One region of the Blautia sp. MCC283 genome, then DNA from elsewhere that is predicted to be linked to it. Evidence: riboswitches for the same ligand, from Rfam matches in the RefSeq annotation. Region 1 holds a riboswitch; each other region holds the start of a gene.
What was found. A riboswitch is a leader RNA that binds a small molecule or an ion and turns the genes downstream of it on or off. The one in region 1 is predicted to bind cyclic di-GMP.

Region 1 (3,287 bases):
TGAACGTGGTACGATTTACCACATTTTTTCATCAGTTTACGCTGATCTTTGACGAGATGGCAAGAGAAAAATATGTGGACTGGTTTGGATATTCTGCCTCAGTGAGCCCTTATATTCTGGAACAGTTTGAGCGGGAAGTAGGCTATAAATTCCGTCCGGAGTTTATCATTGACCAGGGGTATATGAATAATACCTACCGTATCCCGTCAAAGGAATTTAAAGATTTCCAGGCTTTTCAGAGAAGAGAAGTGGCAAAGCTTGCAAAGGAAATGGTAGATATTGTCCATGAGTATGGAAAAGAAGCCATGATGTTCATGGGCGATCACTGGATCGGCATGGAGCCTTTTATGGATGAGTTTGCTTCCATCGGACTGGATGCAGTAGTGGGAAGTGTTGGAAACGGAGCAACCTTACGTCTGTTCAGCGATATCAAACATGTAAAATATACAGAAGGAAGATTTCTTCCATACTTTTTCCCGGATACCTTCCATGAAGGCGGAGATCCGGTAAAAGAGGCAAAAGTAAACTGGGTAACTGCAAGAAGAGCTATCCTTCGAAGCCCGATCCAGAGAATCGGCTATGGCGGCTATCTGAAGCTGGCTCTGGAATTTCCGGATTTCGTACAGTATATCAAAGAAGTATGCCAGGAATTTCGTGTGCTCTATGACAATATCCAGGGAACCACGCCATACTGCGTAAAACGTGTGGCAGTTTTAAACTGCTGGGGAAAAATGCGCTCCTGGGGCAACCATATGGTACATCATGCTATCTATTACAAACAGAATTATTCTTATTTTGGAATCATCGAGGCATTAAGCGGTGCGCCGTTTGATGTTTCCTTTATCAGTTTCGATGATATCCGTGAAAATAAAGATCTTCTTAATGATTTTGACGTGATCATCAATGTAGGTGATGCGGACACTGCACAGTCCGGCGGCGAGAACTGGGCAAATCCGGAAATCCTTACAGCAGTGCGGAAATTTGTCTACAATGGCGGCGGTTTTATCGGCGTTGGTGAGCCGGCAGCCCACCAGTGGCAGGGAAAATTCTTTCAGCTGGATGATATCCTGGGAGTAGAGGAAGAAAGAGGATTTAATCTCAATACAGACAAATACAACTGGGAAGAACACAGAGATCATTTTATTCTGGAAGATACAGACGGAACCGTAGATTTCGGCGAGGGCAAAAAGAATATCTTTGCACTGCCGGATACGAAGATCCTGATCCAGAAAGACCAGGAAGTCCAGATGGCGGTAAAAACCTTCGGAAAGGGTCGTGGCGTTTATATCAGCGGGCTGCCTTACAGCTTTAAAAACAGTCGTATTCTGTACAGATCCGTGCTCTGGTCTGCGGCAGCAGAGGATGAACTTCACCGCTGGTTCTCGTCTAATTATAATGTGGAAGTTCATGCCTATGTGAAAAACGGAAAGTATTGTGTGGTAAATAACACCTATGAACCACAGGATACAACTGTTTATACAGGGGACGGAAAGAGCTTTGAAATTCATCTCTCTGCCAATGAGATCCGCTGGTATCAGATCTGACAGATGTTTTGCAAAACTCTGTAAGAGAGCTGTTGACAGGCATTTATAAATGAGTGTATAATAGTACAGATTTGAAAGAGAATATATGGGCAAAGCAGTTGAAAAGCTGTGACGCAAAGCTAAAGGGCCTTTAAAATGGCAGCCAGCTGCAGGGAATAGAAACAGGGAATGGTATAGTTGCATGTCTATAGCCTGACCCTGTTTTTTTGTTGGAAGAACAGATAAAATGCATTGCGGTTTCCTGCGCGTTACAGGGATTTTCCAAAAGCTGCAAATGGTGAAATATGGAGTGAACAGTTGATAAACAAGGCACTATTTGAAGAAGAAAATTTATATATAGTGGGAGAGTCCCATCTTTGTGAGGAGACGTATGCGGCCATACGGAAAAACATCGAAAATAACCAGGCGGTAGGTGTTCTGGCCGGATATTATGACCGTGATCTTACAATTGCTTATATCAGTGAATTTTTTCTTCACAATCTTGGATATACCTATGAAGAATTTATGGAAAAATTTTCCGGATCGCTGAAAAATGTATTCTGTGGGCAGAACTGTACGTTTGCAAAGATCGAACGTTTTAAAAAGATCCATGGAGTAGGCGAAGCACAGATGCTGAATAAAGAAGGTGCACCGGTTAATGTGCGTGTATATAAGAAAGATACCATTGACAGTGAAGGAAACGCATTATGGATATTATCCACGCACATTGACGAGATGCAGGAAAATCTGGAACTGGTAAATCAGGTGCTCAGTTCCGGGTTCTGGTCTGTAGAATGTGCTCAGTCCGGAAATCCTGAATCAGTTTTCTTCAGTCATGAATTTCGAAAGATGCTTGGATATCATGATACTCTGGATTTTCCCAACAATCTGGAAACATGGGAAAGGGGAATTCATCCACGGGACCTTGAGGAGGTTTCCAGGACTTTTCAGGAAGCTTTTCAGGATAAGACCAATGAGAAAAAATATGATGTGGAATACCGCATGCGTATGGCGGATGGAACTTATCAGTGGTTTAAGGATAAGGGAGAGGTGAGCCGTCGTGCGGACGGAACTGCTTTTCGTATGGCCGGGATTTTTATAAATATTGATGCGGAGAAGAGAGCGAGACAGTATACGCAGAGAGTAGATGCTTTTCACCGTGCATACACAACGGCAAATCTCTGTGAATACTATGTGGATCTTCAGGAAAACAGCTTTAATTCTCTGAAGGTGGAAGAAACATTATCCGGACTGTTTGAGGAGAGCAGTACCTGGGATGAGCTGATCGATCTGCCGGTACTTGTGGTAGATGATGATCAGAATTGCTGCGAGAATACGGTGGCACTTCTGGAAGAAATAGGAATCGACGGGGAGTGGGTAACATCCGGAGAAGAAGCAGGTGTGGATGAATTTATTGCAAAACCGCTGTTCCGCTCCCGCCTGACAGCTACATTTAAGAATATTCTTGAAGGAAAGCCAAGCTCTGATGCCAAACATTACCTGTCAGATATTATACAGTGTGATTACACAGGAAAAAGAGTACTGCTTGTAGAGGATAACGATCTGAACTCTGAGATCGCAAAAGAAATCATAGGGATGACCGGAGCAGAGGTCGTGACAGCAGAAAACGGAAAGACAGCAGTGGATATGATTTCTTCCGGCAACGCCTTTGCGGAAGATGTTCAGCTTGCCAGAAGTGCCGGAATGAATGAACACATTTCCAAACCACTGGATATGACAAGGCTTCGGGATGTGATGAGAAAG
Region 2 (3,287 bases), on a different contig from region 1:
TTTATTCACTCTTGTATCAATTGCTCTGGAAAACTGAGAATACATTTCTTTCATGAATTTTTCGCTCATTCCAATCCCGTTATCCCGGACAATGGAAACCAGGCGGATCTTATCTTTATCCGGAAATGGTTCCTCATAAACTTCCAGTTCAACCATTCCTCCCTCAGGAGTATACTTCACTGCATTGGATAACAGGTTCATGTAAATCTGACCGATCCGCAGACGGTCAGACAGCACGGTATCATAAATAATGTCATGTCGGTTACAGATAAATTTCTGGTTCTTATCTTCTGCTGTTCCACGGATATTCTGTTCGTAAAGTTTACATAATTCAGACAGTTTTACTGGCTCAGAATCAATGCGAAATTCCCCACTTTCGATCCTGGAGATATCCAGGACATCATTGATCAGCTGCTGCAGATTACTTCCACTTAAGTTGATCTTATCCAGACAGTCCAGTATTTTGTCCGGTTCATGGAGATGGTTTCTTGCAACTCTGGTAAATCCCATAATGGCATTCATAGGAGTCCGGATGTCATGGGACATTCTGGAAAGGAACTCTGATTTTGCCTCATTGGCACGGTTGGCCTCTTCTACCGCATCTATGAGATATTTTTCCCGCCTTTTTTCCTCACTGATCACGCGGATCACAAGCAGAACCTGTCTGGCTGTTCCATCTTCCGCTCTTGACTGGACAATAAACCTGGCCAGATGCCAGTTGTTATCTGTGGCAAGGTAGTCAACTGCAATGGACTCCTCTTTTTCCAGACGTTTTTTCAGAGTGGAGAGGTCATAAAACTGTTTTACCATGGCCCTGTATTTGGACGCGACTTTTTCGCTGCTATCACTGGTGATATGGGCAGCTGCGGTTCCCTTCATTCCTGTAAAACGGTGATTTTCACTGCCGCCGGTAATCTCCTCATAATAAAAATCCTGAAGGTCGATCCGGTAGATCATGTAGTAGATCTTACTGATGGCGGATATGATCTCATTGTTCATTTTCACTTCTGCCAGAGAATCTTCCAGCTCTCTCTGATGATTTCGCTCCTCCTTTATGATCTCATCTACATGACGAAAAGCGATCAGAACCGGAAAATCCGTTGAAGAAGGAAGTCTGGTGGCTCTGATTTCAAAATACTGATGCCTGTTGGCATTTTCCCGGGACTGATATCTGCGGCTGATCTTATCCCTGGTTTTAAGCTCGCCTATCAGATTCTGACAGTCAAATGTCTCCAAAAAATCCGGCGCGGATTCTTTTATGACAAAATGATCATAATAGTATTTCAGTTCTTTTGAGTAACAAAGTATGATTTTTTCTCTGCTTTTCGGAATCTTCGGAGCGTTGGCACCCTGTTCCAGTTTTACAACTTCGGCAGTATCATCCAGAAGATTGACTTTATATACAGAAGTACAGTCCTCACAGAGAACATTCAGGATCTGACGTTCTTTTTCCATGCTTTCAAGATTTTTTCCCAGAAGCGTAAACATGCGGAGATTTTCCCTGGCTGTATTCAGATGAGCACCTACGAACGCAAGCTGATGAATAAACAGTTCTGAGATTCCTTTATAAAAATGATCCATTCCGATAAATCCGCTTAAATGGTCTCTGCTGAAAATAGGTGCGAGGACGCGGGAATATGTGTGATGTTTCTTCATCAGGTTGTATTCCTGTTCCATAGGAGAAAGTTCTTCACAATCTGTAACCTGGATCGTCAATCCTTTTTTCAGTTCGTCTGTCCAATGTGGAATATCCTCTACCGTGATTTCTGAAAATAACTGTTCTTTTTCTAATATGTCGTCCTCATTTTTCCATTCATACTGAAGACAGAAGTATTCTTTTCGGTTCTTTTCTTTTTTATCAAAAATATATACTCGATCGGCACCACTGCATTTTCCAAGCAGTTGCAGCATTTCGTAAATTGCGCCATCCAGTTCTTCGTTGTTTTTTACACGATATTTCCGTTTAATCTCCTTGTGATATCCTTGATACTTACCGGTTTTGGTATATATCCGTTCATGCCAGCTTCTGAGCCGTATAGGACATCAGAAGTGCACCATCTGCATCACCATTTCCTCTCCACGGGGTAAAATAAAAAAAGCACCATGTTCAGACAGAGAGAACTATAGTGCTTTTGAATTATGCAACTGGCTGCCATTTTACAGGCCCTATAGCTTTGCGCCACAGTCTTTCGGCTGCTTTGCCCGTGTTTATTTTTTTAATAATTTTAGTGTATATTTATACGGGAATATTGTTTGGAATTTTTTTCAGCTGTGAAAAGGCTTTTAGCATTTCTTTTTCGCCGTAATCATCAAATTGTATCACAATGGTATCTTCGGTTTCGGAGATAATGGACCCGCGGCCGTATTTGGGATGTTCTACAAGTTGTTTTGGTGTTTCTGGTGGGATATTTTCCGGCAATGCTGTCTTTTCATCTGGGGATAAAGAAGTTTCCTGTTCCTGGGATCTGGCATATTCTTTCGGTGTTTCCAATTTTCGGAGTTTTTCTTCCAGGATCATCTTTTTCAGGTCCTGAAGGTGCCGGGCAGCTTCTTTTGTATCTCTTGTGGCATCTGCCGGATGGGCAAGATATTTCTCCGGAAGACTGGAAAGGTAGCGACCTGGACCTGGAAATACCCGCGCAGTTCCGGGATTGATGTAAAAAGATAATTCCAGGAATTTCCTTGCTCTTGTCATTCCCACATAAAACAGTCTCCTCTCTTCCTCTTCTGTAGAAGCATCACGGCTATTTAAGGGAATCAGCCCATCATTTACACCAATGATAAATACGTAATCGAATTCCAGCCCTTTGGAGGCATGGAGCGTCATCAGTTTTACAGATTCTCCGGAAACCGCATCTTTTTCCGGTTCCATGCCATTCAGTACAAGATCATTAAGAAAATCCCTGATACTGTGATAGGATTCCATTTTCTTTAACAGGGAAAGGATTTGCCTCCTGTTTTCTTTATAGTCGCTGGAAGACGGTCGGAGATATTTTTCCAGAGAAAGCTGTTCCCACAGATTTATGTAGCCGGAGCCTGTGTCCCGATACTCCCACATGGCCTGAAAAAGTAAGGATTTCGAGAGAAATACACTCCCTTGTGTAAAATTCAGAATCTCTGTCCGGGCTTTTTTTGAGGTCCATCCTTCCCCGAAAGTTTTGTCGCAAAGGACATAAGTTCCGCTGGTAAGATCCTCATGATTGCTTAAAAAACGCAGTATATGAAGAAACCAGGCAAGAACCGGAATATCCTGAATGATTTTCTTCTGAGAGATTTCATATGGGATC
Region 3 (3,287 bases), on a different contig from region 1:
GGAAGCATTATCCGCTGCCATCTGCAGATGCCGTGCACTCTCCACCTTTGTCTCTGTGATATCCCGCAGAAAGATCATGGCATATTCTGAATCCTCTATCTCGCCGCGTATGATCACATTACGGACCCATCGTTCTTCTCCATTCAGAGTGATACGGCACTCCAAAGCCAATTCGGTTTCCAGACCCTTCAGCCTTTCTGCAATATAACCACGGTCGTAAAAAGAGGATACCGCCTTCTTATCTTTCTCCACAACATAGGAATCCACAAAATGCCGAATCAGTTCATCCCATGTATGACTCTGTTCAAAGACGGTCATCAGGGACGGCTCAACCTTAAAGGTATCAAAAGTATTCGCTTCCAGATTCACATAATACTCGCACAGATCTGCTTTTGTAAAAGCCCGGTGGAAAGCAGCAGATTTTTGTGCCTGCATGATTTCTTTTTTCTCCCCATCAATGTTAATAAAAATCCCGGCAATCCTGCTGGCAGAACCATCCAGACGGCGTATTACTTCTGCCGATGCCCGAAACCACTGGTATTGATTATCCTTCATTCTCATACGATACTCTACCTGGTATTTTATCTGGTTCGTCTTATCCTTAATTGCCGCCTGAAGCTGCACCATTACTCTTTCTTTATCCTGTGGATGCAGAAGATCTGACCAGGATTCCAGTTTATTCGGAAAGTCCAGAGTGTCATGATAGCCAAGCATTTTTCGGAATTCATGACTCCAGTTTGCATTCACAATCTCACTGTTTTCGTCACAGTCAAAATACCAGAAGCCGGAACAGATAGCCTCATTGAGCAGTGCCAGATTTACATGATCCCAGTTGACCTGTACAGACATAACCCAGATCTGTCTGCCCGCCTCATCTGTCGCATCTTCTTTATAAAGCCGTACATTATTCACTGTACCGTCTGCTGTAAGGATCTGTGATTCCCCTGCTCCGTGAAGCTGCAAAAAACGATCTCGATCCAGTATATCTTCCTCGCCATAAAAGAAATTTTTCAATGAGCCGTTTGTCTGCTTCATAAAAGAGTCGAATGTATATCCTGTACTATGTAACAGCAGATTGCTCACAGATAAAACAGACAGGTTTTGGTCATAATATCCTGTCATTATGCCTACCCCGCCATTATTTTCCAGTGTTTTCTGTACTGCCTGTGACATGGCCTGTGTCTGTCCTGGTACAGTCTCACCTAAGGAATATATTTTGTCCTCATAATTTTTCATTTTATAAAAATCCTCTCTCCGTCTTATGCCTTCTTCACCCTGCTTTTATCTGTATACAGAAAACCTGTCCCTGCCAGTTTTGTTACCCATTTTTGCATACAAAAAGGACACTTGCCAAAATCTGCCAGTGTCCCTATTATATTTTTTTAAATCACACATCTATATAGTATAAAAGGTATCGGAATCTCTTCTGTTCAAACATCTTTTCCATATATTATGTTGATATGGAAACAGTGGCAACCGGCTGACATGGTCAAGCTTTCTGACTTTAGTCCCTTCTGGCTTTGCGCCCCTGCCTTTCAACAGGTTTGCCTTTAAAATAATTTTCATTTTTCCCAAAATAAAAATACCATGAAGTTTTTTACACGTCAATAATATTGGATAGAAAATCTGTATATTTTTTTATCTTGGTATAGTTGTATAAGTAGTCAATTACATTTAATACATTCCGTTCAACATTTTTTTGATATTTTTTCTTTTCCCCCCACTGTAAAACAGCCTCTGAGCGTTTCGTTATATAGAGGGATACAAATAAGAGCAAGATCCACCCATGTTTAACAGTATTGCCGTTTGGCATCCTGTTCTCCTATGGGATTTATCTTGATGGGGATCTCCCCATACCCTCTCAATAACAGACGTTTCACTTGTCTGTTGGTTCCACCTGAAAGTGTTCACAGCACTATTTCTAATATCGGAAGGGACAGCCGATATTGAAATACGTGGACTCCCGGAGGGAGGAATAGTCTCAGTGGAAGGAGGAGTATGAGAACAGAAAACAAAGATAAAGAACTGAATCACAGACATTTTATAGGATTACGTCTTACCGATGGAATTGAATCCATACACTCTATGATTACTGAAACTTTATTTCTTTTCATCAAGCAAAATAACACCTTGCGCCGGATTTTTATCAATTGCACCAACTATCTCATGTGGAACATATGGCTCTTCAAGATATGCAAGGTCTTCGGCAGTTAATTTAATGTCAAATGCTCCGGCTGAATCATCCAGATACTGCGTTTTGGTTGCCCCAATAATAGGCGATAGAATTCCCTTTGCCCACTGCCATGCAATGGCTATCTGGGACATTTTGCAGTTATACTTTTCGGCAAGCTCCGCTACACGTTTAACTATCTGTATGATATCCATACATGGCAGATGCACCAAGTGCCCTGACCTTTCCTGCTTTTACCAGATCGTGCAGTGCCTCCATAGTTTCTTCAATTGGTGTATCATAGTCAAATCTATGGATGATATATAAATCAAGATAGTCGGTTCCAAGACGTGACAGAGTTCCATCTATTTCCCTCATGATTGCCTGTCTTGATAAACGACCTTCATTAAAATATACCTTGGATGCAATCACAACCTGATTTCTCGCTACATTTTTCTTCAATGCTTTACCTAAATATTCCTCACTTGTTCCTGCTGAATATCCATTTGCTGTATCAAAAAAGTTATATCCCAAATCAAGTGCATGTTTGATAACATTCTCACTTTCAGCTTCATCCAACGTCCAGTCATGCATGGTTCCAGCTTTCCCAAAACTCATGCAGCCCACACATAATTTTGACACTTCTATATCTGTATTTCCGAGTTTACCGTATTCCATAGTGCTCTCCTTATCTTAATCCAGCGTACTCTTTCTCCGATACCGCCTCACACCACTCATTGGAACAATCCACTCCCGGCACCTCAATTGCCAGATGGGAAAACCATTCATCCGGAGCGGCCCCATGCCAGTGCTTTACATCTACCGGAATGTTAATACAGTCACCCGGTTTCATTTCTACCGCATCCCTGCCTTCTTCCTGATAAAACCCTCGGCCGGCTACACATACTAAGATCTGCCCGCCACCGCTTTTTGCATGATGAATATGCCAATTATTCCTGCATCCGGGTTCAAATGTCACGTTGAAAATGCCAACCTGAGAAGTGGAAATCGGTGCAAGAAAACTTCTGCCAGAAAAATACTGTGCAAAACCATCATTTGGTGCACCAATTGGAAATACCATCTCTTTTGCATGCGCCCGCATCGCTTCCTCTTCGTA

Region 2: it holds a riboswitch for cyclic di-GMP, as region 1 does, so the genes downstream of both, GPK81_RS04220 (hybrid sensor histidine kinase/response regulator) here and GPK81_RS04885 (PAS domain-containing protein) in region 1, are expected to answer to the same signal.
Region 3: it holds a riboswitch for cyclic di-GMP, as region 1 does, so the genes downstream of both, GPK81_RS01780 (hybrid sensor histidine kinase/response regulator) here and GPK81_RS04885 (PAS domain-containing protein) in region 1, are expected to answer to the same signal.

The regions. Positions count from the first base shown of each region.
Region 1 covers NZ_WQQB01000015.1:136,741-140,027, reverse strand. The annotation lists gene gnpA (1,3-beta-galactosyl-N-acetylhexosamine phosphorylase) at 1-1,544, shown strand, start outside; cyclic di-GMP riboswitch class I at 1,623-1,698, shown strand; gene GPK81_RS04885 (PAS domain-containing protein) at 1,842-3,287, shown strand, end outside.
Region 2 covers NZ_WQQB01000014.1:674-3,960, forward strand. The annotation lists gene GPK81_RS04220 (hybrid sensor histidine kinase/response regulator) at 1-1,911, opposite strand, end outside; cyclic di-GMP riboswitch class I at 2,138-2,213, opposite strand; gene GPK81_RS04225 (ATP-dependent helicase) at 2,237-3,287, opposite strand, start outside.
Region 3 covers NZ_WQQB01000005.1:106,949-110,235, forward strand. The annotation lists gene GPK81_RS01780 (hybrid sensor histidine kinase/response regulator) at 1-1,236, opposite strand, end outside; cyclic di-GMP riboswitch class I at 1,469-1,559, opposite strand; partial or broken gene GPK81_RS18410 (aldo/keto reductase) at 2,101-2,848, opposite strand; gene GPK81_RS01790 (carboxymuconolactone decarboxylase family protein) at 2,859-3,287, opposite strand, start outside.